DNA from 3 places in the Chelativorans sp. AA-79 genome. Region 2 is predicted to be linked to each of the others. Evidence: predicted binding sites of a transcription regulator. Region 2 holds the regulator's gene; each other region holds the start of a gene.
The links. The regulator LexA, encoded in region 2, represses DNA repair genes until DNA is damaged. The targets are predictions, from matches to a motif close to TGTTCNNNNTGTGTTCNG.
Positions count from the first base shown of each region.

Region 1: PVE73_RS18805 (PA0069 family radical SAM protein) is a predicted target of LexA. The motif match lies at 1,672-1,689, and genes of this name have one in related genera.
Region 3: PVE73_RS27245 (ImuA family protein) is a predicted target of LexA. The motif match lies at 2,385-2,402, and genes of this name have one in related genera.

Region 1 is NZ_CP120361.1:3,824,676-3,835,250, forward strand. Features, by position in the region: gene PVE73_RS18790 (hypothetical protein) at 1-180, shown strand, start outside; gene PVE73_RS18795 (4-(cytidine 5'-diphospho)-2-C-methyl-D-erythritol kinase) at 192-1,073, shown strand; gene moaB (molybdenum cofactor biosynthesis protein B) at 1,066-1,608, shown strand; gene PVE73_RS18805 (PA0069 family radical SAM protein) at 1,754-2,908, shown strand; partial or broken gene PVE73_RS18810 (ribonuclease HII) at 3,176-3,881, shown strand; gene PVE73_RS18815 (Hsp70 family protein) at 4,150-5,409, opposite strand; gene PVE73_RS18820 (TetR/AcrR family transcriptional regulator) at 5,839-6,513, shown strand; gene PVE73_RS18825 (F0F1 ATP synthase subunit B) at 6,632-7,111, opposite strand; gene PVE73_RS18830 (F0F1 ATP synthase subunit B) at 7,123-7,707, opposite strand; gene PVE73_RS18835 (F0F1 ATP synthase subunit C) at 7,771-7,995, opposite strand; gene PVE73_RS18840 (F0F1 ATP synthase subunit A) at 8,061-8,810, opposite strand; gene PVE73_RS18845 (AtpZ/AtpI family protein) at 8,849-9,208, opposite strand; gene PVE73_RS18850 (cell wall hydrolase) at 9,457-10,548, opposite strand.
Region 2 is NZ_CP120361.1:2,760,461-2,771,035, forward strand. Features, by position in the region: gene PVE73_RS13425 (ATP12 family protein) at 1-696, shown strand, start outside; gene gltA (citrate synthase) at 781-2,070, opposite strand; gene gltX (glutamate--tRNA ligase) at 2,238-3,665, opposite strand; gene PVE73_RS13440 (ComEC/Rec2 family competence protein) at 3,791-6,211, shown strand; gene lexA (transcriptional repressor LexA) at 6,325-7,035, opposite strand; gene glp (gephyrin-like molybdotransferase Glp) at 7,132-8,337, opposite strand; gene moaC (cyclic pyranopterin monophosphate synthase MoaC) at 8,318-8,836, opposite strand; gene trpC (indole-3-glycerol phosphate synthase TrpC) at 8,838-9,653, opposite strand; gene trpD (anthranilate phosphoribosyltransferase) at 9,668-10,575, opposite strand, start outside.
Region 3 is NZ_CP120363.1:18,078-28,652, reverse strand. Features, by position in the region: gene dinB (DNA polymerase IV) at 1-59, opposite strand, end outside; gene PVE73_RS27250 (ATP-dependent helicase) at 189-2,258, opposite strand; gene PVE73_RS27245 (ImuA family protein) at 2,448-3,209, shown strand; gene PVE73_RS27240 (DUF6504 family protein) at 3,124-4,644, shown strand; gene PVE73_RS27235 (error-prone DNA polymerase) at 4,641-7,904, shown strand; gene PVE73_RS27230 (DUF1778 domain-containing protein) at 8,022-8,300, shown strand; gene PVE73_RS27225 (GNAT family N-acetyltransferase) at 8,297-8,833, shown strand; gene PVE73_RS27220 (SOS response-associated peptidase family protein) at 8,857-9,450, opposite strand; gene PVE73_RS27215 (MucR family transcriptional regulator) at 9,461-9,958, opposite strand; gene PVE73_RS27210 (hypothetical protein) at 10,110-10,575, opposite strand, start outside.

The DNA of each region.
Region 1 (10,575 bases), 1.1 Mb from region 2:
CAACTGATCTTCTTCGCCCTCATCGCCACCGTGGCCATCTTCGGCTACCGCGCCTTCCTGCGCGAAGCGGAACGCGTGACGAAGCGCATGGAGCGCGCCCGGCAGGAAGCGGCTACGGGCAGCATGGGAACCCTGGTCAAGGATCCCCGGACCGGCGAATACCGTCTGGCGAAGGACTGAACGGCTTCACGATGAAGCTCGAGAGCGCCGCACCGGCGAAGATCAACCTGGCGCTCCATGTCACGGGCCGCCGCGACGACGGCTATCACACGCTGGAAAGCCTCGTCGTCTTCGCCGGCTATGGCGACCGGCTCACCGCGGCGGCGGCGGACCGCGACTCCTTCTCGGTCCGCGGGCCCTTCGCCGCGGGACTTCCCGGCGAGGCCAACCTGGTGCTCAGGGCGCGTGACCTCCTGCGGGAGCGGTTCGGCGCGCGCGCGGAGCGGCCGGTCGCACTCACCCTCGAGAAGAACCTGCCCGTGGCAGCGGGCGTGGGCGGCGGTTCCAGCGACGCAGCGGCCGCCCTCAATCTTCTCGTGCGCTTCTGGGGCATCGATGCGCAACCGGCAGCGCTGGCGGAAATAGGTGTCCGGCTCGGCGCGGACATCCCCATGTGCCTTGCCGCCCGGCCGCTGATCGCGCGCGGGATCGGCGAGACACTGGAGCCTGTTCCTTCGCTGCCCCCGCTTTCCATCCTGCTCGTCAATCCCGGCCTGCCGTTGGCGACGCCGGTAGTCTTCGCCGCCCTCATGGAGCGCGAGAACCCGCCCTTGCGCGCCCTTCCCCCCGATGCGGGGCTGGCGGAACTGGTGGACTGGCTGCGGCGCGCCCGCAACGATCTGGAACCGCCCGCGCTTTCGCTGATGCCCGAAATCGGCGGGGTGCTGGGCCAGATGCGGACGGAAGGGGCGCTGATCGCGCGCATGTCCGGCTCCGGCGCCACCTGCTACGGCATCTTCAAGACGCCGGGAGAGGCCCGGCGCGCGGGCATCGCGATCGCCGGCAGGCATCCCCGCTGGCTGGTGCAGGCGACCACGACCATGACCTCGACACCGGAGTTCGGCCATGCCTGAACGGCAGTTCATCCCCGTGCGCTTTGCCGTGCTTACCGTCTCCGACACGCGGACCCTGGCGGACGACAAATCCGGCCAGACCCTGGCGGACCGCATCGGAGAGGCCGGCCACGAAGTCGTCGACCGGGCCATCGTGCCCGACGACTCAGGCCGCATCCGCCGCCTCGTCCAGGCCTGGTGCGCCGACCCGCGCGTGGATGCCGTGATCACCACCGGGGGAACTGGTTTCACCGGCCGCGACGTGACGCCGGAGGCGCTGGAACCCCTGTTCGAAAAGCGCATGGACGGGTTTTCACAGGTTTTCCACAGAATCTCCTTCGAGAAGATCGGCACCTCCACGATCCAGTCGCGCGCGACCGCCGGGCTGATCGGCCAGACCTTCGTCTTCGTGCTTCCGGGGTCGCCCGGCGCCTGCCGCGACGCCTGGGATTCCATCCTTAGGGACCAGTTCGACTACCGGCACACGCCCTGCAACTTCGTCGAGATCATGCCCCGGCTCGATGAGCACCTGAAGCGCGGCGGCGGCGTCTCATGAGCGGCAATATCCACAGATGGCCACGCTGAGCGCCTTTTTCCGCGTTCTGTGATTGTGCGCAAATGTTCTTGATTTGTTCTCATTCCGAGAGTAGGAATAGATTCATCTCAAGATGGCGCACCGGTCGCATGGCGCGGAGGCAGTAATGGAACAGATCGCACGGGCAGACATTGCCGCTTTCAGCGGTGGAGGTTCTGCCATGGCAAATGCGGTGATCGAGGATGCGGGCCTGCGCATCGGCGAGGATCGCCGGAGAGGGCGCGGCGCAGGCGTGAATCCGAGTGGCCGGTTCGAGCCGCTGACGCGCCATGTCTTCGATGACGGGTGGGAGACGCTGGAGGAGTTGCCGCCCTTCAGGACCGAGGTGCAGGTGGAAAAGCCCCGCACCATCATCACGCGCAACACCTCGCCCGACATCTCGTTCGACCGCTCGATCAATCCCTATCGCGGCTGCGAGCACGGCTGCGTCTACTGTTTCGCGCGGCCGACGCATAGCTATATGGGGCTTTCGCCGGGGTTGGATTTCGAATCGAAGCTGTTCGCCAAGCCCGATGCCGCGCGGCTTCTCGAAAGGGAGTTGGCAAAGCCCGGTTACGAGCCGCGCACGATCGCGATCGGGACCAATACGGACCCTTACCAGCCGATCGAGAAGAAATGGCGCATCATGCGCGAGATCCTCGAAGTGCTCGACGCGCACAACCATCCCGTGGGGATCGTCACCAAGTCTGCGCTCGTCACGCGTGACATCGACATCCTCTCGCGCATGGCCGAACGGGGACTTGCCAAGGTGGCGCTTTCGGTCACCACGCTCGACCGGCGGCTCGCCCGCACCATGGAGCCCAGGGCCGCCACGCCCACGCGCCGGCTGGAGGCGGTTCGCAGCCTGAGCGATGCGGGCGTGCCAGCCTCGGTGATGATCGGGCCGGTCATTCCCGGCCTCAACGACAGCGAGATCGAGCGTATCCTCGAATCGGGCCATGCCGCGGGCGCGCGCGAGGCGGGATATGTGATCCTGCGCCTGCCGCTCGAGGTGAGCCCGATCTTCAAGGACTGGCTCCTGCGGCACTATCCGGACCGCTACAGGCACGTGATGTCGCTCGTCCGCTCGATGCGCGGCGGCAAGGACTACGATGCGGAATGGGGCAAGCGCATGCGGGGCACGGGTCCCTACGCCTGGCAGATCGGTCGCCGCTTCGAGATCGCCGCACGGCGCATAGGCCTCAACCTCGAGCGCCGGAAGCTCAGGACGGATCTCTTCAAGGCGGGAAAAGGCGAAGGCGAGCAGTTGAGCCTGCTTTAGGCGCCGCGGTACGGAGAAAAGAAGGATTGGGGAACGGGCATCATCCGCGCTTCGAGCGGCAGATGCCGCGGGCGGACAGCAGGCGGAAGCGCCAATGCTCCCCTCGCACAGGAAGGAATAGTGGTTCTCCGGGCCGGTGAAGCCCCACGCCGCCCGGAATGACCGTCGCAGCCCCGCACCCGGGCCGACGGCGGCCTTTCCGGCTTTTTTGCCCCACCTGCCGGGAAAGGCTTGCGGAGAATCGGAAGCGATGCAAGCATCGCCGCCATGGCTTCATCGTGTTCCGATTCTCCGCTTCTCTTCGACTTGCCCGTGCGTCCGGATTTCACGCTGGAGGCCGGCATCATGCGCGAGGGTCTCGCGCCCGTGGCGGGGCTCGATGAGGCTGGCCGCGGCCCGCTCGCCGGGCCCGTGGTGGCGGCGGCGGTCGTGCTCGACCCCGATCGCATCCCCGGGGGCTCGACGATTCCAAGCGGCTGACGGCGGAGGCGCGCGAGGCGCTGGTCAGCGACATCTTCGGCGCAGCGCTCGCCGTCTCCGTCGCCTCGCTCTGCGCGGGCAGCATCGACGGATCGAATATCCTGAAGGCCAGCCTAGAGGCGATGCGGCGTGCGCTCGAGGGGCTTTGCCTGCCTCCCGCCTATGCGCTGGCGGACGGGCGCGACATCCCCCGGGGCTGCCCTGCCCCTGCCGCGCCGTGGTCAAGGGCGACCAGCGTTCGCAGTCGATCGCGGCGGCGTCCATTGTGGCAAAGGTGACGCGGGACCGCATGATGGTGCGGACGGGCACGCTCATGCCGCATTACGGTTTCGACAGCCATGTGGGCTACGCCACAGAGCGCCACCGGTCGGCGATCCTCGAACATGGTCCCGTCTCGCGGCTTCACCGCATGAGCTTCTCGCCGTTCAAGCCCTCGGCCGACGAGGCGGCCGCGATTCCGGCGGAGCAGCCGGAGGCCGGCTTCGTCACGTGACGGCTCTCCGCCAGAGCGCGCGCAGGCCATTTGCGGGTGTGAAGCGGAAAAGCGGTGATGTCTCCGTCTGAAGCGCTCGGGCCTGCCGCTTCCCTGGATTCTTCTGCTGGAAGGCCGTGATTGAGCACGAACCAGCCGTTCCCAGAAAGGGTCGGCACAGGGCGCCCTTTCCTCCGTCCCAAGATTCGCCTTTTTCAACGCCGGCCCTTGGATCCGTCCAGCGGCATGGCCTTAACGGAACTCAATGCGCCCGCCCATGCAACAAGGGCTACGCGAACCGCCGGGCGGCGTCGACGGCGAGTCCCAGTCCGACCGAGCCGAACTGGTCGGACCGGGCGATGCGGGCATCGGGGAACCGCGCGGTCGCGGCCGTCCGCACCAACGGAACCTGTGCGCCGCCACCTGTCAGGATAACGGTTTCGATCGCCCCCGCGGCCACTCCCGCACCGCGAAGGGCGTCTTCGATCGCGACGCCGATCTTTTCCACCAGTTCGGCGCTCGCCGCGTCGAATGCGCCGCGGCTGACCGGCAGCGCCAGCGACAGGCCCGACTCGTCGAGATGGATGACGGTGTCTGGTGCATCCGTCAGTTCGATCTTGGCTTTCTCCACCTGGGCCGCGAGCCTGTGGCCGGAACGGTGGACCAGCAGATGCTCGAAGCGCGCGAGCTTTTCCGGCTCGGCCGCCTCGCGCGCCAAGGACCGGATATCCTGCAGGGTCTTCGCCGTATAGAGCTGGTTGATCCTGTGCCAGGTCGCCATGTCATTGAAATACCACACCGGCAGATGGCGCTTGCCGTCGCGGGTCTTCGTGCCGAGCCCCATATGCGGCATGACCTTCGCGATGTTGAGGCAGCGGTCGAAATCGGTCCCGCCGACATGGACACCCGACGTGCTCAGAATGTCGCCGCGCCGATCCGCCGCGCGCGAGCGCTCGGGCGAAAGCCGCAGAACCGAAAAATCGGACGTCCCGCCGCCGATGTCGACCACGAGGGCGAGCGCTTCTTCATTGAGCGAGCGTTCGAAGTGGAGTGCTGCGGCGACCGGCTCGAACTGGAACTCCACGTGACGGAAGCCCTCCGCACGTGCGGCAGCCTCGAGCTGATCCTGCGCGGTGCGGTCGGCGGTCCCGTCACCATCGACGAAGGAAACGGGCCGACCCAGCACCACATGATCGGGCATGCCGCTGGGCTGCTGTTCGAGGCGCTCCTTCAGATGGCGGAGGAAGCGGCCGATCAGTCCCTGGAAGGTCAGGCGGTCGCGGCCGACCTGTGTGGTCTCCTTCATCAGGCTGGTGCCGAGGATCGACTTCAGTGCCCGCATGAAACGTCCCTCCGCGCCGTCCATATACTGATGAACGGCCGACCGGCCGAAATGCACGCTGCCGTCCTCCAGGCTGAAAAAGAGTGCCGACGGGATGGTGAGATCGTCGTCCTCGACGGGGATCAGAAATGGGTCGCCGCCGCTTGCGCAGAGACCGACGGTGGAGTTGGTGGTGCCGAAATCGACACCGCAATGAAAGCGGCTCATGGAGAATGACTCGCAAGGGCATCGGACGGGTGCGATCGCGCACCGCGAATGAGGAATGCTCGGAACGGACACCCTCTAGTCCATTGCATGCCGGATGAAAACCTTCGCAACCTATCGTCGAGACGATACCCTGCGCTTCCAGCGAGGCGATTGCCAGCTCTCAAACTGAGGCATCACCCGGAAGGCATTGTTCGGAAGGGAGCCGCTTGCGCGGGCTGTTGCCGTTATATAGTCTAACGTCAGTTAGGGCCTGTGAGCACTAGGGCGCACTCCGAGACCGCCGAATGTCAGCCGGCCCGAGGGCAGCTGCCGTGACCATGCGGCATTGTCCGCAGACCTCTATAAAGTTCAACACGATCATCGACGGTCAAGATGTCCACCGAGGCCGCCAAGAGACCGAGCCGCAGAGAGAAGTTCAGGGAAGCCACCATGGCGGAGATCCGGGAAATCGCCCGCGATCTTCTCGTCAAGAAGGGCGCCCCGGCGGTCACGGTCAATGCCGTGGCGCGGAAGATGGGCATGAGCGGACCCGCACTCTATCGCTATTATCCGAGCCAGGGCGACCTGATCGAAGCCGTGCGCAGCGACCTTTATTCCGAGCTGGTGGCGGCGCTGACCTCGGCGCGCGACGGGAGCGGTGCCGACAGACCCGAGCGCCGCCTGCTTGCCATCAGCCGCGGCCTGCGCGAATGGGCGATCGCGCATCCGACAGAGTTCGGGTGCCTGTTCGCCACGCCCGCTTCCCCGGCGGGGCCGGAACGCTGCGCCAATGTAAGCCAGACGGGCCGCGCCTTCGGACAGGTTTTCCTGGAGGAAATCGTGGCGATCTGGCGCACGCGGCGTTTCCCGCTCCCGAGCATCGAGGACATGGACCCCTCGCTCGCCGCGCAACTGCGCGCCTATTCGGAGAAGATCGAGGGCGCCCTGCCTCCTGAAGCGGCCTATATCTTCCTCTCCTGCTGGATGCGGCTCTACGGCCTGCTCTGCATGGAGGTGCTCAACCAGATCGGGTTCGCCTATAGCGACTTGTCGCCCGTCTTCGAGGAATGCCTGCAGGACCTCTGCCGGCTGCTCGACATCCCATACGAGGCGCCGTCGACATAGCCTCCTGGGCGCGGCGGCGACGCGTTCACGTGCGCAGCAGAGGGCAGGCACCTTGAAGCGTTTCAGAGTAAAAAAGCCGCCCCGAGGGGCGGCGTTTTTTCAGAACAGTGCGGCAGGCTCAGTTCAGCTTCGACTTCACTTCCTGAAGCGACGCCTTGAAGAGGTCCCCGCCGGTCTTGGCGTCGACCCGGTCGGCCAGCAGCCTGCCGGCGGCGGCGATCGCGACATCGACCGCGTTCGCCCGCACCTCGTTCACCGCATCCCGTTCGGCCTGGGCGATCTTCTGTTCGGCCAGGGCCGTGCGGCGCACGACATACTCTTCCGTCTTCGCCTTCGCATCGGAAACGATAAGCTTCGCTTCCCGTTTGGCGGCGTCGACGAGGTCCTTCGCCTCCTGCTCGGCCTCGCGGCGTTTACGCTGGTACTCGGCGAGCAGCTGCTGGGCGTCCTCGCGCAGCCGACGCGCCTCCTCGAGCTCGTTGCGGATGCGATCGGCACGGCTGTCGAGCGAGCCCGCGAGCATGGCCGGCACCTTCACGTAGAGGAGAATGCCGATAAAGATGATCAGCGCAACCAGCGCCCAGAACGTCGCGTCCATGCATCCCTCTCCTACTGCTGTGAGGCCTTCACCGCCGCCGAGAGCGAGGCCTTGTCGACCTTGCCGCCGACAAGCTCCTGGACGATGGCCGCGGCCGTGTCCTCGGCAATCGCGCCGACATCCTTCAGCGCCGAAGTCTTGATCTCGGCAATCCGATCCTCGGCATCCTTGAGCTTGGCGTCCAGGCCGGCTTCTACCTTGCGGCGCTCGGCCTCGGCCTCCGCCTTGGCGTTGTCACGCGCTTCCTGCGCGATCTGGGAGGCCTTCTTGCGCGCCTCGGCAAGTTCCTGCTCGTAAGCAGCCACCGCAGCGTCGGCCTCTTCCTTCATGCGCGCGGCCTGATCGAGATCCTGGGCGATGCGGTCGCGCCGCACTTCCAGGATGCTGCCGATGCGCGGCAGGACCACCCGTTTCAGGAACAGGTAGAACAGCCCGAAGGTGATGGCCAGCCAGAGAAGCTGCGAAGGATAGGTGGAAGCGTCGAAGGGAGGAAAGGCGCCCTCATGCGCGCCGCCTTCCGCAACGCCCGTTTCCGTATGTGTTTCGCCGACGGCCTGATCAGCCGCCTCCTGCGCGAATGCCGGTGCCACGAACATGGCTTTCCCCTTGTGGTCGAAACCGGCCGCGAGCCGCGGCCGGTCCAGGCACGAAACCGCCGATTAGGTGAAGAGGAGAAGCAGCGCCACCAGCAGCGAGAAGATGCCAAGCGCCTCGGTCACGGCGAAGCCGAAGATCAGGCGGCCGAACTGACCGTCGGCAGCGGACGGGTTGCGCAGCGCGCCCGCCAGGTAGTTACCGAAGATATGGCCAAGGCCGATGCCGGCACCGCCCATGCCGAGGCAGGCGATACCCGCGCCGATTGCCTTTGCTGCTTCTACTTCCATCTTACGAACTCCTTGTGGGTCTGGATTTCAGATTGGTCTGGCGGAGGCCCGCCGGTGAACTTTTCCTAGTGGCCCGGGTGCAGGGCGTCGTTGAGATACATGCAGGTGAGAACCGCAAAGACATAGGCCTGCAGGAAGGCGACCAGGAATTCGAGACCGGTGAGCGCCACGGTCATGGCAAGCGGCAGCACCGCGCCGGCGGCGCCCGCCACGCCAAGGGCGCCCAGCGACGTGACGAAGCCGGCGAAAACCTTGAGCGTGATGTGGCCGGCCAGCATATTGGCGAAAAGACGGACCGAGAGGCTGATCGGCCGGGAAAGGAAGGAGACGACCTCGATCGTGACCACCAGCGGCACCAGCACCGCCGGAACGCCGCTCGGCACGAAGAGCTTCAGGAACCCGAAACCGTGTTTCAGAAAGCCATAGACAAGCACCGTCCCGATGACGAGGAGCGCCAGCGCGAAGGTGACGATGATATGGCTCGTGACGGTGAAGAAATAGGGGAACAGCCCGAGAAGGTTCGCCACCAGCACGAACATGAAGAGTGAGAAGACGAAGGGGAAGAACCGCATTCCCTGACTGCCCGCCGCGTCACGCAACATCGAGGCCACGAACTCGTAGGCCATTTCCGAAACCGACTGCAGCCGGCCCGGAACGAGACCACGGCTCGACGTGGTCAGATAAAGGAACGCACCGGCGCCGGCCACGGTGGCAAGCATGAAGGCCGAAGAATTGGTGAAGGAAAAATCGAGGCCGCCGATTTCGATCGGTATCAATTTCGAAATCTGAAACTGGTGGATCGGGTCTGTGGCCACTGGGATCCCCTCGTCCTCAACACGCGGCGCGAAAGCGCCTACTTCTTTTCCCGCGGATCACTGCCGCCCTTTTCCGGCGCCTTCGATCCGAATTCAGCTACAAGTCCCGCCGAACGCAGGACATTAAGAATTCCCGCCCCGAAACCCAGGAGCAGGAAAATGATCAGTCCCCAAGGCGAGGTGCCGGCCATCCTGTCGATGAACCAGCCCAGGCCCGCTCCAACAAGGATGCCGGCGATGAATTCGCTGGAAAGCCGCAGCGCATTCCCGAAACCGCCCACACCGCCTGTCTTCGCGCCCCCTGCATCGCTCGGCACTTTCGGCTTTCGCAACGCCAGGGCCGCCTCGAGATCGCGCCGCCGCTTCTCCAGATCGCCCGGCTCTTGCTGATGGGTCATCAGAGCCTCCACGCCGGTTTTCGGCCAGCGGATCCCCCGCCTCGAAGTCGCGCGCAACATAGTGAGCGGGCTTGCGGCAGTCAAGCCGCGCAGCACCGATGTTGGTGCGCGTTTTTCTCTTTTATATTCAGCGTGTTACATCGGTGCGACAAAGCGTCTGCCGCAACGCACCTTCCCATGACCGGGGAATCGCACCGTTTCCCGCCGCGCATGCGGCCCCGCCCTCCCCCGTGGAGAGGGCTGCCGCACTAATTCCACCCGCCGCCGTAGGTGCGGTAGAAGATGTGCTGGCCGATCTTCTTGGTCTTCTCCATGGCCCTCGCCCATCGCGGATGGACATAGGTGGCGTGGTAGTGGGTGGAGGAGCCCACTTCATCGAGCCAGATCTTGCCCGCGGTGACGGCCATGGCCACCTCCTTGGCGGTGCGGAAGTGCCCGGGGCTCGCCACGCGGTCCTTGATGCCGTCGCAGGCGAAGGAGAACTGGCAGCGGTTGCGCCATTTCTCGTTCTGGTAGACGACACCGCAGATCGAGTTCGGATAGGCCGGGTTGCGCACGCGGTTCAGGATGACCTGGGCCACGGCCGCCTGGCCGCGCACCGGCTCGCCGCGCGCCTCGAAATAGATGCCGGCCGCAAGGCATTGCTGCTCGCGCTCGGAGAAGACCTCGGGCGGCAGGGGCGTGCGCGCCCAGGGATGATCGCTCGGCGGGACCGGCGGGATGAAACGGCCGTCATCCTCGTCGCGCAGGATGCTGGCGAAGGGCGAGGCCTTGGCATAATCCGGCTCCGCCGGCGCGTAGGCGGTGGCCAGGATATCCGCCTTCTCGTTGTTCACCAGATCGGCGATGACGGCCGGCAAGTCTTGCTGTGCCTCGTGCTTGATGTAGAAGGCCGAGGCGATCTGCACCTCCTTGCCCCTGATCTCCGGCTTGGTGAAGGCCATCAGCATCTCGCCGACCGGCTCGGGCTTGAGCAGGCTGGTCTGCTCGAAGATCGAGCCCGCGTTGAAGAGGCGCGGCGGCGCCATCGGCAGGGTCTTTACCAGGCGGCCCTGCTTGGCGGCGCGGTTGATGTTCTTCTCGTCCGAGCCCTCCTCCGCCTTGCCGTGGGTGCGGAACGCGACCTCGCCGACGCCCGGCGTGTCCAGGCCGGCACCGGACATGGTGGAGACCGGCATATCCTGGTTCTTGAAGGGCATCTCTGCCTGATGCACGGAGCCGGCCACCGAGCGCTCGACCACGGCCGCCCAGCGCGCCTGCACCTCCTGCCCGGAAACCAGGCTCACCATATCCTGGTAGGCGACAACCGTGGGGAAGCCGAGCCAGAAACCGAGAGCCAGAGCGAGGGAAGGAAAATGTGAGCGTTC
Region 2 (10,575 bases):
CGTTTCTATAAGCGCGTGGAGGTGGGCGGGGCTGACGAGGCTTGGACGGTCCTCCTGGACGGGCGGACGGTACGCACGCCTGCGGGGGCGGAACTGGCGTTGCCCAGCGAAGCAGCCGCGCGGCTGGTTGCCGACGAATTCGGCGCCCAGGGTGAGCATATCGATCCCATGACCATGCCGGTCACGCGGCTCGTCAACACGGCCATCGACGGGGTAGCGGTGGATATCCAGGTGGTGATGGAAGACATTCTGCGCTACGCATCCACCGACCTCCTCTACTATCGCGCCGATGCGCCCGACCGGCTGATCGAGCTCCAGGCGGAGGCATGGGACCCGGTGCTCGACTGGGCGGAAGCCGAGCTCAGCGTGCGTTTCATCCTCGCGGAGGGTGTGATGCATGTGGAGCAACCGCGCCAGACGATCGCTGCCGTCGGGGCGCATTTGCGGCCGCGCAACGATCCCCTGCGGCTTGCCGCCCTTCATGTGATGACGACACTGACCGGATCGGCTATCCTCGCTCTGGCGGTGGAAGCCGGCTCAATCGAAGCGGAGGCCGCGTGGGAAGCGGCCCATGTCGACGAGGACTGGAACATCTCGCAATGGGGCGAGGACGAGGAAGCTGCCGCCCGCCGCGCTGCCCGCAGGCGCGACATGATGGGAGCTGTGGCGCTGCTCAGGGCCGTGACAGCACGTTGAGTTGCATATAGCCGGTCGGCATCTTTGAAAAAAGGCCCCCGCTCTAACCTGAGCGGAGGCCCTGTCTGTGTTTGACGTTCCGTCTCAGCGCTTGGCGATCGGCACGTAGTCGCGCTCGGCGGCTCCGGTGTAGAGCTGCCGGGGACGGCCGATCTTCTGCTGCGGATCCTCGATCATCTCCTTCCACTGGGCGATCCAGCCCACGGTGCGTGCGACGGCGAAGAGCACCGTGAACATGGTGGTGGGGAAGCCCAGCGCCTTCAAGGTGATGCCCGAATAGAAGTCAATGTTCGGATAGAGCTTCTTCTCGATGAAATACTCGTCCGTAAGGGCGATGCGCTCCAGCTCCATGGCGATGTCGAGCTGCGGATCGTCCTTGATGCCGAGCTCGGCCAGCACCTCGTGGCAGGTCTTCTGCATGATCTTGGCGCGCGGATCGTAGTTCTTGTAGACCCGGTGACCGAAGCCCATCAGGCGGAAGGGATCGTTCCTGTCCTTGGCGCGCTCGATATATTCGGGGATGCGCTCGACCGTGCCGATCTCGGCCAGCATGTTGAGGGCAGCCTCGTTCGCGCCGCCATGGGCGGGACCCCAGAGGCAGGCGATGCCGGCGGCGATGCAGGCGAAGGGGTTCGCTCCGGAAGAGCCGGCGAGCCTGACGGTGGAAGTGGACGCGTTCTGCTCGTGGTCGGCATGCAGGATGAAGATCCGCTCCATGGCCCGCGCCATGACGGGGTTGACCTTGTATTCCTCGCAGGGCACCGCGAAGCACATATGCAGGAAGTTGGCGGCGTAGGAGAGCTCGTTGCGCGGGTAAATGAAGGGCTGGCCGATATGGTATTTGTAGGCCATGGCCGCGATCGTCGGCATCTTGGCGATCATGCGGATCGAGGCCACCATGCGCTGATGCGGATCGGAGATGTCCGTCGAGTCATGGTAGAAAGCCGAGAGCGCGCCGACGACGCCGCACATCACCGCCATGGGATGCGCGTCCCGGCGGAACCCGGTGAAGAAGCGCGACATCTGCTCGTGAATCATCGTGTGCCGCGTCACGCGCAGATCGAAATCTTCCTTCTGCGCCTTTGTCGGCAGCTCGCCGTAAAGGAGCAGATAACAGACTTCGAGAAAGTCGCCGTGTTCGGCGAGCTGATCGATCGGGTAGCCGCGATGGAGCAGCACGCCCTCGTCGCCGTCGATATAGGTGATCTTCGACTCGCAACTCGCCGTGGAGGTGAAACCGGGATCGTAGGTGAACATCCCGGTCTGCTTGTAGAGCGAGGCGATGTCGAAGACATCGGGCCCGATCGAGCCGTTGCGCACCGGGTATTCGCTGGTCTCTCCACCAAGTTCAAGTTTTACCGTCGAATTCGCCATCGCACATTACCTCTCTGTCTTGAAACTTGGGGCAGGAATGTCGTCGCCACGGAAATGGCAGGCAACCGCCAGCACGGTTTTGGGTGCCTCTAGCTAGCGCATTTGCCCCACCCTGCCAAGCTTGACAGCCACGTGTGTTGCGCTGCAACATACGCGATTGTGCGGGCTTACGCACCAGTCGCCTGGTCAAGAATGCGGCCAAGCGACTCCTCGCGGCCGAGCACGGCCAAGACATCGAAAATGCCGGGCGAGGTGGTGCGCCCCGTAACTGCGGCCCGCAGCGGCTGAGCCACCTTGCCGAGCTTCCGGCCGGTCTTCTCTGCAAAGGCACGGACGACTGCCTCGGTGCTCCCCGCCGTCCAGGTGTCGAGGCCGGCAAACTCGTCGGCAAGCGCTGCAAGCATTACCCGGGCATCTTGGTCGAGCAACTCCGCCGCTTTCTCCTCGACCGGCAGCGGACGCTCGGCGACAAGAAAACGCGCCCCGTCCATCAGTTCCACCAGCGTCTTCGCCCGCTCCTTGAGGCCGGGGAGGGCGGCGCGAAGCTGCACCCGGTGCTTTTCGTCGAACTTGTCGAGAAAAGCCCGTCCGCCTTCGAGATGCGGCAGCGTGGCGACAAAAAGCTCGAAAAGAACGTCATCGTCCATCTGGCGCATATGGACGCCGTTCAGCGCTTCCATTTTCTGGAAATCGAAGCGTGCCGCACCTTTGTTGATGTCCTCGATCTCGAACCATTCGATCATCTGCTCGGTGGTCATCACCTCGTCGTCGCCATGGCTCCATCCGAGTCGCGCGAGATAGTTGCGCAGGGCCGCGGGCAGGTAGCCCATGGCCCGATAGGCATCGACGCCGAGTGCTCCATGACGCTTCGAGAGCTTGCCGCCGTCCGGCCCATGGATCAGCGGTATATGGGCCATCGCCGGCAGATCCCAACCCATCGCGCGGTAAATGATCGCCTGGCGAGCGGCATTGGTGAGGTGATCGTCGCCTCGGATGATGTGGGTGACGCCCATATCGTGGTCGTCCACCACCACGGCGTGCATGTAAGTGGGCGTGCCGTCCGAACGCAGGATGATGAAATCGTCAAGATCCTTGTTGGGGAAGCGCACGTCTCCCTGCACACGGTCGCGGATGACGGTCTCTCCCTCGGCGGGCGCCTTGATGCGGACCACTGGCTTCACGCCGGCCGGCGCCTCGCCCGGGTCGCGGTCGCGCCATGTGCCGTCATAGCGCGGCGGCCTCCCATCGGCACGCGCTTTCTCGCGCATCGCCTCGATCTCCTCGGGCGTGCAGTAGCAATAATAGGCCTCGCCCCGCGCAATCAGTTCCTCCGCCACGTCTTTATGGCGGGAGGCACGGGCGAACTGGGAAATCGGCTCCCCGTCCCAATCGAGCCCCAGCCAGGCAAGCCCGTCAAGGATGGCCGCCGTCGCTTCCGGCGTGGAGCGCTGCCGGTCGGTGTCCTCGATCCTGAGCAGCATCCTGCCGCCCGTGTGCCGGGCGTAGAGCCAGTTGAAGAGGGCCGTGCGTGCGCCTCCGATATGGAGGAAGCCGGTGGGCGAGGGCGCAAAGCGGGTGACGACGGATTCTGCCATTTTTCTTGTCCGGATTCGTTCAAAGCGGCGCATTTTCGGCCATCGCCTGCGCCGGGTGGAAATTGGCTGTCCGTCATGTAGCATAGGCGAGTTGGGGTGCAAGCGCCTGCGGGAGAAACAGGGGCATGGGGGGCGAACGAGCGGAAGCCGCCGAGCGCGAGCGACTGCACTTCCTCGTCTTGGAGGAGGCTGCGTCGACGGGTAAGGTCGTTTCGGCTGCTATACGGGAGCCGGGGCTGGTGGCCGTCGTCTCTTCCGGACGGGCCGCTCCCTTGCGGGGCGCAGGCCTGCGGATGCTTCCGCAAGCCGTCTTGGGCGAACTGGCAAGAGACGGCGCGCGCGGGGGTGCATTCCTTTGCCTACCGGTGCTGCTGGGCCTAGGAGCTGTAATCTACTACGCTCTCCCCTGGGAGCCGGAATTCCCGTTTCTTTTCGCATTGGCAGCCCCGCTCTTGCTGGCCGTCTGGCTCCTGCAGAGCAGGCCGGCGGGGCTCGTGTGCTGCGGCGCCGTCCTTGCCATCACCGCCGGCGTCGGCGCGGCGAAAATCGAGACCTGGCGTGCGGCGACACCGGTGCTGGGCTCGGACGTGACGACGCGGATCACCGGCAGGGTGGCCGGTATCGAGTATCAGGCGAGCGGCCGTATTCGCCTGATCATCGACATCGTGACGACGGAGCGCCCGCGGCTGCGCTATGCGCCCGAACGGGTGCGGCTGACCGCGCGAGGCGTGCCTGCCGGCCTGCGCCCCGGCGATGGCGTCACCGGGCTGGTGCGGCTCATGTCGCCTTCCGGCCCGGTGCGTCCCGGCAGCTATGACTTTTCCTTTGCAAGCTATTACAGCGGGATCGGTGCGATCGGCTTCTTCATGAAAGGGCCGGAGCGTGCAGAGATTGCGGGCGAAGCGCCGTTTACCGCTCGCCTGAACCGCACCCTCGAGACCGTGCGTCTGGCGCTCGCCGAACGAATCCGCAGCCAAATCGACGGGTCGAAGGGCGAAGTGGCGGTGGCAGTGATCACCGGTTACCGGTCGGGCATTCCGGAAGAGGTGAACGAATGGCTGCGCCGGTCCGGGCTGGCGCACATCCTTTCCATCTCCGGCCTGCACATGGCGCTGGTCGCAGTCACCGTGATGTTCATGCTGAGGGCCGGCAGTGCCCTCTTTCCCGGCTTCTCCTCCCGCGTGCCGGTGAAGAAATATGCCGCGGCGGCGGCACTTGCCTTCTGCACGCTCTATCTCTTCATCTCCGGTGCGGAGGTGGCCGCCAAGCGCAGCTATATCATGCTTGCAGTGATGCTTGCCGCGCTGATCTTCGACCGTGCTGCTCTCACCATGCGCAATGTGGCGATCGCGGCGCTCATCATCATCGCCCTGTCGCCGCACGAGGTGGTGGGGCCAAGCTTCCAGATGTCGTTCGCCGCAACCGCCGCCCTGATAGCCGGCTATGCCGTCTGGAGCGGACGTCGGAGCGGTCGCGCTTCGGCTGCGCCCCCAAACGGGTCGCTGGTCCACCGCGCGGGGCGCATGGCGCTCGGTTTCGTGATCGGCCTCGCCGCCACCTCGCTGATCGCGGGCACGGCGACGGCTCTCTACGGCATCTGGCATTTTCAGCGCGCCACGCCGCTGGCCCTGCCGGCCAATCTCGCAGCGATGCCCTTCGTCTCGACGATCGCCATGCCGGCGGCCGTTCTGGCAATGGTCGCCATGCCCTTCGGCCTCGACGGGTTTTTCCTGAAGATCATGGCGCACGCGATCGCCGCCGTGATCGCGGTTGCGAAATGGTTCTCCGATCGCACACCGATCGACGCAGTCGGGCTGATCCCGCTTCCGGCACTGCTGGCACTCACGGCGGCTCTCGTGATCCTCGTCATTTCCACCACACGGCTGAGGCTCTTGGCCCTGCCTTTCCTTGCCATCGGGATTGGGTTGCTGATGACACGGGAACTGCCTGATATCTTCATCAGCGAGGATGCCCGGTTGGTGGGTGTTGGCGGAGAAGGGGGCGTCATCGCTGTCAACCGGAACCGGCCCAACGGTTTCACCATGGAAGACTGGACGCGTTCTCTCAACGCGGAAAGGGTGCTCAAACCGGTAACGGCCGGCGCTCCTGTCGGCGGGCTGCCGGGGAACGCCTTTTCCTGCGGTGACGGACTTTGTGTCGCACAGCACCAAAGCGGAGCGGTGATCGCTCATGCGGAAAGCCCGGAAGTGGCCCGAATCGCCTGCGCGACGGCAACGCTGATCGTGATCGATGACGCGACGGCGGGAAACCCCTGCGGTGCAAACCGGGCGGTTGTCATCACCAAGCGCGAACTCGCGCGAAGGGGCAGCGCTGTCGTCGACATTCGACGCGGCGAAGCCGCTCTTCGCGCCGACATCACCTTCGCGATCGAAGAGCCATACCGACCCTGGCACGCGCACAGGACCTGGTCCAGGGCCGCGCGCGGCCTGCCGCCTTATACAAGGCGGAAAAAGGAGCCCCGGCTGGAGGCACCGCCTCCTCGTGCGTCACAGACCCGGCTCCTGTCAGTCACAGGTCGGGAATAAAGAGGGCGGGTGAATCCTTTTCCGGTCGCTGCTATAGCAACGCTCCATGCCGACGAGATTGAGCCCCGCGGCTCCATTCGCCGGCAGGGGCCCTTCTTTCAGACAGCAGCCGCTCAATAGCGGCGGATGAGGCCGACGAGCCGCCCCTGCACCTTCACGCGGTCAGGGCCAAAGATCCGTGTCTCATAGGCGGGGTTGGCCGCCTCGAGCGCGATCGATGCACCCTTGCGGCGGAAGCGCTTCAGCGTCGCTTCTTCGTCGTCCACGAGCGCCACGACGATATCGCCGGGATTGGCCGTCTGTGTCTGGCGGATAACGACCGTATCGCCGTCGAAAATTCCGGCTTCGACCATTGAATCGCCCTTGACTTCCAGGGCGTAGTGCTCGCCGCCCGTGATCATATCGGGCGGGACGCCGATCGAGTGCGTCCGGTGCTGGATGGCATCGATCGGCACACCCGCGGCGATGCGTCCCATCACCGGAATCGAGACCACACCCGTCTCGTCGTCATTGTTTGCGGCTGGCTTCGGAGCAGGCGCGCCGCGCCCCTGGCCGCCTTCGATGACACTGGGTGAGAATTTGCGCGGCGCCGCGAGCCCGGGAGCGATCGAATCGGGAAGCCTGAGCACCTCCAGAGCGCGTGCCCGGTTGGGCAGGCGGCGGATGAACCCGCGTTCCTCCAATGCTGTGATCAGCCGGTGGATGCCGGATTTGGAGGCCAGGTCGAGCGCCTCCTTCATTTCATCGAAAGAGGGCGGTATGCCGGTCTCCTTGAGACGGGCATGAATGAAAAGCAGCAACTCGTGCTGTTTGCGCGTGAGCATCTTTACCACCCGGAATCAGTCATAAACAAAACCAGAACATACACTATATGTTCGAGTTGTGTTCCGCAACAGTAAAGTGGCTTGGTATAAAAGCCCTTACCGGAGCATCAGCACCGTGCAGGACTCCCCGGCTTCGGCTGCGGGTGCATTCGGTTCGCGGACGACCAGCGCATTGGCCGCGGCGAGCGTGCTCAGCATGGAGGAGTCCTGCGTGTCGAAGGGTGCCGCGGTCAACCCGTCCGCGCTTTCCTCGACCCCCGCGCGCACATAGTCCTGCCTCTCGTCGTTCGCCTTCATCGCCTTGGTGAGGGTGGCCGTCCGCAAGTCGGGCCGGAATGGGCGGCCTGAAAGCCTGGCCACCATCGGGCGCAGGAAAAGATGGGCGCAGACGAGGCTGGAGACCGGATTGCCGGGCAGTCCCAGTACGCGCGCTTCTGCAAAGCGGCCGAACATCAGCGGCTTGCCAGGGCGCATGGCGATTTTCCAGAACGCAAGCTCCATGCCTTCCGCCGTGAGCACCGGCCGCACCAGGTCGTGCTCGCCGACGGACGCGCCGCCCAGCGTCACGATGATATCTGCACGTGCCGAAAGAGCCTTCTGGATCGCCGCAGCGATAGCGTCCTGCCTGTCCGGCACGATGCCGAGGTCCAGCACGCGTGCGCCATCGAGCCCTGCGAGTGCGCCGATGCCGAAATTGTTGGAAGCGACGATCTGGTCGGGACCCGGCACCACCTCCGGCGGCACGAGTTCGTCCCCCGTGGCGATGACGGCGACAAGCGGCCTGCGCACCACCGGCACCCGCGCATGTCCGGCGGCGGCGGCCAGCGACAGGGCTGCAGGATCGAGAAGCCGGCCTTGCGCGAGAATCGTTTCGCCCTCGCGGAAATCAAGGCCCGCGCGCCGGATGTGCCGGCCCGACGTCGCCGGCTCGAGGGCCTCGATACGGCCATTTTCAAGGGGCGACGCGTTTTCCTGGATGAGGATCGTGTCGGCTCCCTCGGGAACGGGGGCGCCGGTGAAGATGCGCACGGCTTCGCCCGGCTTTACACGGCCTTCGAAACGCCGACCGGCGGCCGATTCACCGATGACGGACAGTGTGGCGGGAGGAGATTCGATATCAGCGGCCCGGACGGCATAGCCGTCCATGGCGGAGGCGTTGAAGGGCGGCTGCGTGCGTTGGGCGTCAAGGTCGCCGGCAAGGGTGCGCCCGGCCGTTTCGGCCAGTGGCAGCACCTCGGCGGGAAGAGGCCTCATCCCCTCGAGCACGCGCGCGAGGGCTTCGTTAACGGGCAGCAGCGCCATGGTCCGCATCTCCGGCGCGCCAGATCCCCGATTTCCCCCCGGTCTTCTCGACGAGCCGGACATCGGTGATCACCATTGCCTTGTCGAGCGCCTTGGCCATGTCATAGATGGTGAGGCAGGCAACGGAGCAAGCGGTGAGCGCCTCCATCTCCACGCCGGTTTTGCCGGTCACACGCGCAAGCGCTTCGACCCTTAGCCCCGGCAAGGCCTCGTCCGGAACGATCTCGACCGCTACCTTCGTCAGGGCAAGTGGATGGCAGAGTGGGATCAGGTCATGCGTCTTCTTGGCGGCCATGATGCCTGCCAGGCGCGCAACCGCGATTACGTCGCCCTTCCTGGCGTCGCCGCTCAGGATCGCCTGCAGCGTTTCCGGCGCCATGACGACGGTTCCGGCCGCGATCGCCGTACGCTCCGTCTCCTGCTTGGCACCGACATCCACCATCTCGGCGCGCCCGTCGGCGCGAAGATGCGTGAGCCCGTTCTTCTCGCCGCCGGCCATGTCAGATCACCACCTGCACGCCGGGCTGCAACCCGAGGAGGTCTCGCGTCGCGCCAGCCACGTCGCCCTGACGCATCAGGCTTTCACCGACCAGGAAGGTCGAGATGCCGGCCTTTGCCATGCGCGCGCAGTCCGCGTGCGTGAAGATACCGCTCTCGCCCACGACGATGCGGTCGTCCGGCACCAGCGGTGCGAGCTTCTCGCTCGTCTCCAGCCTGGTCTCGAAGGTGCGCAGGTCGCGGTTATTGATGCCGATCAGCGGCGAAGAAAGCCGCAATGCCCGTTCCAACTCCCTTTCGTCGTGGACCTCGATCAGGACGTCCATATCGAGTTCGGTGGCCGTTTCCGCTAGCGTCTCGGCCTCGGCATCCGACACGCTCGCCATAATGATCAGGATGGCGTCTGCCCCCCAGGCGCGGGCCTCGAACACCTGATAGGGTTCGAACATGAAGTCCTTTCGCAGGGCGGGGAGGCCGGTGGCCATGCGCGCCTCGGTGAGGAATTCCGGCGCGCCCTGGAAAGAGGGACGATCGGTGAGGACCGAAAGGCAGGCAGCACCACCGCGTTCATAGGCCTTGGCCAGGGACGGCGGATCGAAATCGGCCCGGATGAGGCCCTTGGAGGGGCTCGCCTTCTTCACCTCCGCAATCAGCGCGAACGCGCCCGCCGCATGCCTGGCGCGCAGGGCAGAAGCGAAACCCCGCACGGGGTCCGCGTCGCGCGCACGCGCGGCGAGTTCGGCCTGGGGTAGGGCGGCCTTTGCCGCCGCGATCTCCTCGCGCTTGTAAGTCTCGATCTTTCGCAGGATGTCGGCCATGTCCCAGCCCGCCCTCAGGGTTTCCGGTTGGATACGGCGACGAGCTTTTCCAGCGCCGCCATGGCGCGGCCGCTGTCGATGGATTCGATGGCGAGCGCGAGCCCACCGCGCAACGTCTCGGCTTTTGCCGCCACCACCAACGCACCGGCGGCATTGAGCAGCGCGATGTCGCGATAGGCGTTCCTTTCCCCCTCGAGCACGCGGCGCAGGGCCTTGCCGTTGTGTTCGCCATCGCCGCCCTTGAGGTCCGCTGCGGCCGCCCTGGGCAGGTCCACCTCTTCCGGCGCCACGTCGAAGACGCGGACATTCCCGTTCTCGAGAGCGGCGACGCGAGTGGTCCCGGCAGTCGTCATCTCGTCGAGCCCGTCACCATGCACCACCCATGCCCTTTCGGCGCCGAGCTGTTTCAGCACGAGTGCGAGCGGCTCCACCCATTGCGGCGAGAAGACGCCGACGAGTTGGCGTTTCACGCCTGCCGGGTTGGAAAGCGGTCCGAGCAGATTGAAGATGGTGCGCGTGCCGAGCTCGACGCGCGTCGGTCCCACATGGCGCATGGCCGCGTGGTGGTTGGGTGCGAACATGAAGCCCACATTGGCTTCGGCTATGCAGGTTGCGATCTCTTCCGGCCCCGCTTCGATGTTGACACCGAGAGCCGTCAGGCTGTCGGCAGCGCCGGAACGGGAGGAAAGGGCACGGTTGCCGTGCTTGGCAACCGGCACGCCGCAGCCGGCGACAATGAAGGCCGCACAGGTGGAGACGTTGTAGGTGCCCGAAGCATCCCCCCCCGTGCCGACAATATCAACGGCACCTTCGGGGGCTGTCACCGGCAGCATCTTCGCACGCATGGTATCGACCGCGCCGCTGATCTCGTCGACGGTCTCGCCGCGCACGCGCAGCGCCATCAGGAATCCGCCGATCTGGC
Region 3 (10,575 bases), on a different replicon from region 2:
GGTTTGCCGCGCAGCTCGGGATTGTCGCGCTGCTCGACCGCGGCATAATAAGCATCCATGTCGCAATGTATTATTTTGCGGACGGGTTTCTCACCTTGCTTTTCGCCGGTGTCAAACGGTGCGGCGCCGACCAATTCCTCTGTCATCGGCGCCTCCTTCCTGCGCAAGCTCGGTGACGCCATCTCCATCTAACGCCACATGCCGCGCATGCGCGCCCCGACATCCAAGCGAACCTGTCGCGGACCGCTGTCGCCTGCGGCTCCAGGTGCAACCACCGGCCAGGTCCGGCACTCGAACAGTTTCAGCAGACTAGCCGGAATGAACCGCGTCCGCGAGGCATAGACATGCCGATCGCCGGTCGAGGACTGGCCGTGGGTGAAAAAGCGCTGCGGCACGACGAGATTGAGACTGTCCTTTGCGCGAGTCATTGCGACATAGAGCAGGCGTCGCTCCTCCTCGATCTCATCTGTCGTGCCGACGCCGAGGTCGGAAGGAATGCAGCCATCGACGGTGTTGAGCACGAAGACCGAGTGCCATTCCTGGCCTTTGGCGGAATGGATCGTCGAGAGGATCAGATAGTCCTCGTCGAGCAGGGGCACACCAGCCTGACCTGACGTCGCGTCCGGAGGATCGAGCGCGAGTTCGGTAAGAAAGCGCTCGCGGGTCGGATAGCCGGCAGCGATGTCTTCGAGCTGCAGCAGGTCGGCCCGCCTCATCTCGAAGTCCTCATGGATGCGTTCGAGATGCGGTTCGTACCAGGACCGGGCCTGCCCGATCTCTGCCGGCCATCCTGACGAACCGGAGCGTAGGCCGGCGATCAGCTCGACGAAGCCTGACCATTCAGCCTGGGCGCGGGCAGGGCAGGGCAGATTGTCGAGCGTATCGATCGGGTCGGCGCTGTCTGCCACGGCATCGAGCGCGGCTTGCGCCGTAGCTGGCCCGACGCCGGGCAGGAGCTGCAGCACGCGGAAACCCGAGACCCGATCGCGCAGGTTCTGCGCGAAACGCAAGGCCGCCAGCATGTCCTTGACATGGGCGCTGTCGAGGAATTTGAGGCCGCCGAATTTCTTGAACGGAATGTTGCGACGCGTCAGTTCGATCTCAAGCGGCCCGCTGTGATGGCTTGCCCGAAACAGAACCGCCTGATCCTTAAGGCGCATCCCGCTCTCTCGGTTTTCCAATACCTCGTTCGCCACGAATTTCGCCTGGTCGGCCTCATCGCGCACCGTGACCAACCGCGGCCGCTCGTTCGAGGGCCGATCGGTCCAAAGGTTCTTGGTGAACCGCTCCCGCGCCAAGCCAATCACCCCGTTCGCGGCGGCGAGGATCGGCTGGGTCGAACGGTAATTGCGGTCGAGCGTGATCACGTCGGCCGCCGGCGAGAACTCCCCCGGGAAGTCGAGGATGTTGCGCACCGTCGCCGCCCGAAAAGAATAGATCGCTTGCGCGTCGTCGCCGACGACGGTCAGACCACGCCCGGCCGGCTTCAACCCTGTGAGAATAGTCGCCTGCAGGCGGTTCGTGTCCTGGTATTCGTCGACCAGAACGTGATCCCATTTGCCGCCGATCTCGTCGGCCAGCGTGGCGTCTCCCATCGTCTGCGCCCAGTAGAGCAGCAGGTCATCATAATCGAGGACGTTCTGGACCTGCTTGGCCTCTACATAGCCGGCGAAAAGTTCGCGCAGCTCCTTCTCCCAGCCGGCGCACCAAGGAAAGCTGGCGCGCAGTATCTCGTCGAGCGGCGCCTCGGCGTTGACGACGCGCGAATAGATGGAGAGGCACGTCCCCTTGGCGGGGAACCGGCTTTCCATCTTCGAGAAGCCGAGATCGTGCCGGACGAGGTTCATGAGGTCCGCGGAATCCTCGCGGTCGTGGATGGTGAATTGCGGATCGAGCCCGAGCTCGACGGCATATTCGCGCAACAGCCGGGCGCCGATACCATGGAACGTGCCGGACCACGCAAGCCCGTCAGTCAGGATTCCTGCCTTGTCGCCGAGAACCTTGGCGCAGATACGCTCGACGCGCTTGCCCATCTCGGCGGCGGCACGTCGTGAGAACGTCATCAGCAGGATGCGCCGAGGGTCGGCTCCGGAGATAATGAGCTGCGCCACGCGATGCGCCAGCGTGTTGGTCTTGCCCGATCCCGCCCCGGCGATGATCAGCAGCGGCCCGCCAACGCTGCCGTCGGGCAGGCCCATGCCGTGCACGACGGCGGCGCGCTGTCCGTCATTCAATTTTTCCAGATACGCCGCATCCATGCCGCCCCGCTCCTATGCACCTGACTCGCAACGACAATCGGCCAATACTGCGCCGTTGCTTTCCCCAAGGTCCCCGCTCGCTTCCGAAAGACTCTCGCCGGAGTCCGATTGACTCATTTTCCGAAAGAGAACAAATAATGAACATAACAGCCCATTGGCGCGTTGCAAAGCCCTCAGGAGACCCGGATTTTGGCCGATCGCGCGGCAAAACCTCATATCGCCCAGCTTCGAGAACGCATCGCGCGGCTCGAGGGTGGCTCTGCACGCCGTCGCGAGGTCCTGCCTTTCGGCGTCCCCGAGATCGACCGGGTATTGCCGGGAGGTGGGCTGGCGCTCGGAGCGCTGCATGAGGTTGCCGGCGGCGCCAACGGGGCCGTCGATGGGGCCGCCGCCGCCCTTTGGGCCGCCGGCGTCGCCGCCAGAATGCGCGGTCGCGTCCTATGGTGCGTCACCCGGCAAGATATGTTCGCGCCCTCGCTTGCCCAGGCCGGCTTGCCGCCGGGCCGGGTAATCTATGTCGAGGCCGGCGACGAGGCGGCCGTTCTCGCCTGCTTCGAGGAAGGTCTTCGTCATGGCGGCCTCGGCGCTGTCGTCGCCGAATTGGCGCGCCTGCCGATGACCGCCTCACGCCGCCTGCAACTTGCGGCCGAAGCCTCTGGCACGCTCGGCATCGCTATTCGCCGGTGGCGCCGGCAAACCGAGGCCACCGATTTTGGACAACCGACGGCCGCGGTCAGCCGCTGGCGCGTCTCCACTCTTCCTTCCCGACCGCTTCCGGTCCCCGGCGTCGGCCGCCCCCGCTGGCGGCTCGAACTGCTGCGCGTCAGGGCAGGGGAGAGCGCCGACTTTGAAGTGGAATCCTGTGATGACAAGGGTCGTCTCGCTCTTTCTGCCGACCTGGCCGACCGATCGGCTTCGCCGCAAGCTCGGCGCTTCGGCGCCGCCGGCTGATGTGCCTATCGTCATGTTCGGCCGGCACGGCCGCCGCCGCGAGGTCCTCGCTCTCGATGAGGCAGCGCGTCAGGCCGGCCTGCGCATCGGCATGCCCGCGAGCAAAGCCCAGGTCCTCGTTCCCGGTCTCGTCAACATCGAGCTCGAGCCAGCCGAAGATGCCGCGGCGCTCGACCGCCTGGCGCTGTGGGCACTGCGCTACGCACCGATCGTCTCGCCCGATCCGCCGGATGGCCTCATCATCGACACCAGCGGCGCCGACCATTTGCATGGCGGCGAGGAGGCAATGCTCGCCAACCTTGTTTCGCGCATGAGGGGCTCGGGCGTTGCCGCACGCGCCGCAGTGGCGGATAGCTGGGGCGCCGCACACGCCGCTGCCCGTTTCCTGGCGCGGCCGATTGCCGTCATCCCGGCCGGGCAGGCTGCGACCGCCATGCGGGATCTCCCAATCCGGGCGCTGCACCTGCCAGCACACATCATCGAAGGGCTTCACGTTCTGGGCTTCGAGCGGATCGGCGACATTGAGGACACGCCGAAGGCGCCCCTCACACACCGGTTCGGTCCCGAGCTCATGCGCCGCCTGGACCAGGCCATGGGCCGCGCGCCCGAGCCCTTCGAGCCCGTTCGTCCCCCCGAGCTGGTCGAGGTCCGTCGCGCCTTCGGCGAGCCGATCGGCGCCGCCGACACGATCACGAAATATACCGGCAGGCTGGTCGACCAGCTCTGTGCCGGTCTGGAGAAAAGAGGGCTCGGCGCGCGCCGGCTCGATCTTCTGTTCCATCGCGTCGACAACCGCATCGAGGCGATCCGCGTCGGCACGGCCACTCCGGTGCGCGAAGCGCGCCGCCTGACGCGGCTTCTCACCGATCGCATCGAGAAGATCGATCCCGGCTTCGGTATCGAGCTCATGACGCTGACGGCGACGTTGGTCGAGCCCATCCGCGACCGCCAGGCGATCTCATCGCTGGTCGAGCCGGAAGAGCCGGACATCTCCGACCTCATCGACGTCATCGCCAATCGTCTCGGGCCAAGCCGCCTCTATCGTTTCGCTCCGGTCGAGAGCGACGTGCCGGAACGTTCGGTCAAGCGCGTGGCCCCGACCTCCCCGGACGACGGAGCGAGCTGGCGCGGCGACTGGCCGCGGCCGTCGCGACTACTAACGCCGCCCGAACCGATCGACACCATGGCGCTGTTGCCCGATCATCCCCCGGCCTGGTTTACCTGGCGCGGCATCCGCCGCCGCGTCGCCCACGCCGACGGGCCGGAGCGCATATTCGGCGAGTGGTGGCGGCGCGAAGCCGAGACGAATGCGGTGCGGGATTATTTCCGGGTCGAGGACGAGGGCGGCGAGCGGTTCTGGATCTATCGCGCCGGCGACGGCGAGGATCCGGCGACCGGGTCGCATCGCTGGTTCATCCACGGGATCTTCGGATGAACGCGCGCTATGCCGAGCTGCAGGTCACCTCGCATTTCTCATTTCTGAGAGGCGCGAGTTCCTGTGACGAATTGTTCGCGCAAGCCGCGCTGCTCGGCATCGAGGCCCTCGCCATCGTCGACCGCAACAGCTTGGCGGGCGTCGTGCGCGCGCATGAAGCGGCCAAGGCCACCGGCATTCGCCTCATCGTCGGCTGTCGCCTCGATCTGGCAGATGGCATATCACTGCTCGTCTACCCAAAGGATCGTCCGGCCTATGGCCGCCTCTGCCGCTTGCTGTCGCTCGGCAAGTCGCGCGGCGGCAAGGGTCTCTGCCATCTGGAATGGGCCGATGTCGTTGCCTATGGCGAGGGTTTGATCGCCGTCCTGGTGCCCGACGTCGCCGATGATGTGTGCGCGCTGCAATTACGCCGGCTACGCGAGGCCTTCGGCAGGGACGCCCATGTCGCGCTGACCCTGCGGCGACGCCCCAATGACCAGCTCCGCATCCATGAACTCGCCAACATGGCGACGCAGATGCGGGTCGCGACCGTGGTCACGAACGATGTCCTGTTCCATCACCCGGAGCGTCGGGTGCTGCAGGATGTAGTCACCTGCATCCGACACAACATCACCATCGACGATGCCGGCTTCCAGCGCGAGCGGCATGCCGACCGGCATTTGAAGACGCCAGAGGAAATGGCCAGGCTATTCAGCCGCTACCCGGAGGCATTGTCGCGGACGGTGGCGATCGCCGAGCAGTGCCGCTTCTCGTTGGACGAGCTCGCCTATCAATACCCAGAAGAAAAGACGATGCCGGGCCTGACCGCCCAGCAGGCCCTCGAAAAGCTGACCTGGGAGGGGGCCGCCCGTCGCTACCCCGAAGGTCTCCCCGACAAGGTGGTCGGTTTGCTCAAGCACGAGCTCGGTCTGATCGAGACGCTGGGTTATGCGCCGTATTTCCTGACGGTCAATTCGATCGTGCAGTTTGCCCGGTCGCAGGACATTCTTTGCCAGGGCAGGGGATCCGCAGCTAACTCGGCGGTATGTTACGTCCTGGGCATTACCAGCATCGACCCCGACACAAATAATCTCTTGTTCGAGCGCTTCGTCTCCCAGGAGCGCAAGGAGCCGCCCGACATCGACGTCGACTTCGAGCACGAGCGGCGCGAGATCGTCATGCAGTGGGTCTATGAGACCTACGGCCGCGATCACGCCGCGCTCTGCTCGACTGTGGTGCGCTACCACAGCCGCGGCGCCGTTCGCGATGTCGGCAAGGCGCTCGGCCTGCCGGAAGATGTCACCAAGCTCCTTTCCTCACAGGTCTGGGGACACGGTGAGGGGATCGACGAGACGCGTGCCCGCGAGCTCAACCTCAATCTTGCCGACCGGCGACTGACCCTGACCCTCGAGCTGGCGCAACAGCTCGAAGGCACGCCCCGACACCTTTCCCAGCATCCAGGCGGGTTCGTCCTGACCCACGACCGGCTCGACGAACTCGTGCCGATCGAGCCGGCCCGGATGGCGGATCGCCAAGTTATTGAATGGGACAAAGACGATATCGACATCCTCAAATTCATGAAGGTCGACGTGTTAGCGCTCGGGATGTTGACCTGCATGAAGCGCAGCTTCGATCTCTTGGCCGAGCACAAGGGCATTACCCTCGATCTTGCCACCATCCCGGCCGAGGACCCGGCGACCTACGCCATGATCCGCAAGGCCGACACCGTCGGGGTCTTTCAGATCGAAAGCCGCGCGCAGATGAGCATGTTACCGAGGATCAAGCCCAGGACATTCTATGACCTTGTGGTCGAGGTTGCCATCGTCCGGCCGGGCCCGATCCAGGGCGACATGGTTCATCCCTATCTGCGCCGGCGCGAAGGCAAGGAGCCGATCGACTTCCCCACACCCGAACTGGAGCGGGTATTGGGCAAGACCTTAGGCGTCCCTTTATTTCAGGAACAGGCGATGCAGCTCTGCATGGTCTGCGCGGGCTTCTCCGCCGGCGAGGCGGACCAGCTCCGCCGCGCCATGGCTACTTTTAAGCACACGGGCGGAGTCAGCAAGTTCAAGGAAAAGCTGATCAGCGGCATGATCGCCAACGGTTATACGCCGGATTTCGCCGCCAACACGTTCAAGCAGCTCGAAGGCTTTGGCAGCTATGGCTTTCCAGAATCCCACGCCGCCAGCTTCGCTTTGGTGGCTTACGCCTCGAGTTGGATGAAATGCCACCACCCCGATGTGTTCTGTGCCGCGATCCTCAATTCGCAACCCATGGGATTTTATCTGCCGGCGCAGCTCGTGCGGGACGCGCGCATGCACGGTGTCGAGATCCGTCCGGTTTGTGTGCAGGCCAGCCGCTGGGATTGCACCCTCGAACCAACAGAAAGGGAAGGGCGGTTTGCCGTGCGCCTCGGCATGAGGCTGGTGAAAGGCTTGGCAAATGACGATGCCGCCGCGATTATCGCCGCGCGTGCGGACCAGCCATTCTCCTCGGTCGATGATCTCTGGCACCGCGCCGGCGTGCCGGCAGCTTCGCTCGTGCAACTCGCCGAGGCCGACGCATTCCTTCCGGCATTCGGCCTGGCACGGCGTGAGGCCCTTTGGGCCATCAAGGGCTTGCATGACGAGCCGCTGCCGCTGTTCGCAGCGGCAGCGGAACGCGAACGGCGCATCATCATCGAACGTCACGAGCCTGCCGTCGCGCTGCGCCCGATGGTCGCCGGGCGAGAAGTGGTCGAAGATTATGGTCACGTCGGTCTGACCCTCAGGCAACATCCGCTGAGCTTCCTGCGCGCTGGTCTCAGCAAACGCCGCATCGTCACCTGCGCCGAGGCCATGGCGGCGCGCGATGGCCGCTGGCTCGAAGCCGCCGGCCTGGTCCTTGTGCGTCAACGGCCGGGCTCAGCCAAAGGCGTGATGTTTATCACCATGGAAGATGAGACCAGCGCCGCCAACATCGTGGTGTGGGTGAAGGTGTTCGAGAAATTCCGCAGCACCTTGCTGTCGGCCTCCATGCTCGCCGTGCGCGGCCGCATCCAGCGCGAGGGCGACGTCGTTCACCTGGTTGCCAACTCCGTCACCGACCTCTCGGCCGAGCTCGCCAGCGTCGGCAACCGGGACGTACCGTTTCCACTTCCCCATGGGCCTGGTGATGAAGCCCATCACGGCGGGCCGGGACTGGATCCGCGCAGCCTGCCCAAAGGGTTCCGTCCCCGTGATATGGTCGATCCCACCCTCAAGGTCGAGCCGATCCATATAAGGACCCGGGATTTCAGATGACGGCTCGCGCGGAATTGACAAGAAGCGTTTCCGGATGGTCTCTATGTGCTTTCATTGAACATACGTTGAGTTTGCCGCATCGACGCGCTATATAGGATGCGACAAAGGACGAAACCCATGCCCAGAGCCGCCGCCGAAAACACCAGCCGCTTCCCCATGCAAATCCCGCCCGCCGACAAGGCTCGGCTGATGCGGGCCGCCGCGCTTGAGCGCACGAGCCTCAAGGAGTTCGTGCTGCGCAATGCGCTCCAGGCCGCCGAAATCGTGATCGAGCGGGCGGAGCGGGTCACTCTCGATGAAGAACAGACACGCTTCATGCTCGATCTGCTCGACCATCCGCCGGCGCCCAATGCGAAGCTGCGCAAAGCTGCCCGTTCGCTCGCTGCTCGTAAATGACCCTTCCGGATTGGCGCGAGGAGCCGATCGCGAAGGCCCATGATCGCAAGGGGTTCGACTGCGGACAGCCCGAACTCAATGATTTCCTGATGCGCTACGCACGTCAGGCGAGCGAGAGCGGCGCTTCAAAGACCTATGTCGCCGTCGACAGCGGCAACAGGACGACCATTCTCGGGTTCTATACCCTAAGCCCGGCGCAGATCGATTTCGAAGCCGTGCCCGACGTGGCACGCCCAGCTGGTGGCGGCCGCCATGCCATCGGAGGATTTCGGCTTGGACGGCTGGCCGTCGCCACAGCCCATCAAGGTCACGGCCTGGGCGGCGAACTGCTGATTGCTGCGGCACGTCGCTGCATTCGCGCCTCGACGGAGGTCGGCGGCACGCTGCTGTTCATCGATGCGAAGGACGAGCGGGCCGCGGCTTGGTACAGGTCCTACGGCGCCGTCACGATTCCCAAGGCGCCCCTGTCATTGGTGCTGCCCTATTCGGTGTTCATCGCGGTGATGGAACAGGCGGGCAAGCCGATCATCTAGAGAAGCGCCACAAGGGCAAGGGCTCAGCCTGCGCCCTGGCGGACCAACTCAACATCGAGCGAATGCTCCGGCAGCGGTCGCAGCAGTTCGGACTGTGGCTTGGTGAGATAAAGCCAGGCCGCCCAGTCCTCAGGCTTCAGCACGACGACCTGGCGATCATGGTAGGGAGCAATGTCAGGGCCGGGTGAGGTGGTGAGCATGGTGAAGCTCGCTGGATGATTGCCCTCGGCCTCACGCCAAAGCCCGGCGATGCAAAGGAACGGCGCGCCGACGAGGCTAAAGCGGTACTGCGATTTTGGATATTTCGTCCCGACATATTCGAAGAATCCGGAGGCGGGGATGAGAGACCGCAGGCTCTTGGAGAAATCGCGCCCCTCAGACCTGAAATTGAACACCGGCCCTCCTTTCGGCCGGCCAGGCGGAAAGCTGAAATTCATCTGCGCGAGTTCGACGCCGTTGCCGGCCGGACGCATGACGGGCGCCATGTCGTTGATCCGCACCATATCCGATTGCGGCAGGTCGAGCTCGGTCTGCTGGGTCGGAATGCCCAGCTCGAGATCCTGCATCATCTTGCAGTACTCGACCCATTTTACATGCTGCTCGTAGGCGTTGCACATGACCGTCAGCCTACACAGCAGCAGGCGCCTTGCGAGACGGGGTGCGCTTTCCCGCCTTCGCCCGCTTCGGGGCCGTGCCGGCGGACGGCGCCGGCGCGCTGACGCTATCGCCCTTCTTTCGTCCCAGACCGAGTTCTTTGGCGACCTGCCTTCGCTGCGCCGAATAGTTGGGTGCGACCATGGGATAATTCGCCGGCAGATTGAAGCGAGCGCGGTACTCTTCCGGCGTCAGTCCGTGTCCGGCAAGATGCCGTTTCAGCGTCTTGTACGGCTTGCCATCGATCATGCTGACGATGTGATCCTTCGACGCCAGGCTCGTCTTTGCCGACACCGCCGGAATCGGAGCCGGCTCCGCAGGCGTCTCCACCTTGTCGTCCTCGGCCAGCGCGGCCTTGGTCGTGCGGATCAGATCGGCGAGTGCGTCGCTGGGAACCGCATTGTTCGCGACATAGGCGCTCAGCAATTGCACGGTCAACGTGGTGAAATCGGGCTTGTCAGCCTCCGGCATTGGACGGTCCTCGCTAATGGTCGCCATGAATCGACCTTGGGAATGACTTGACCTGCCCGCAGGCAGGTTCCCGAAACTGAAACGAGATAGCCGGAAAAGTCAAAGGCCCGACCCCACACGCGCAATATCGATCAATCAGCGTGCGTGGATTTCAGTCCACTCTGGAATACGACACGCGCCGGCCCAATGGACGGACACGTGTCGCAATGGCCGCCGTGACCGGATCGCTGAGATCTCGCTCAACAATCTCCATCCTGTCATTCGCCGCCACCGAAAACCGCGGTCCACCGGCCTTCTCGATTGCCGTCCTCAGCCGGGCCACGAACGCTTCCGGACCGGCCGGCGTCGAAAATCCGACCGGATGGATGGGACGCGCCAGATCGTCGATATCGATTATGGCGCGATAGGACCCCGACCTTGCATAGTCCACCCAGCGCATCCCCCGGACCTGCTGGACAGGGTAGCTATCTCCGCGCGGCAGGGTGATCGTCCCCTCCCGATAGTCGACCCGCACGCCACACTGCCTGAAGCCATCGGCGGACAGGATCGGCCGTTCGCGATAAGCACGCATCGCTCCGATCAGCGACTTCATTCCCAACCAGGCGACTACGCCGCCG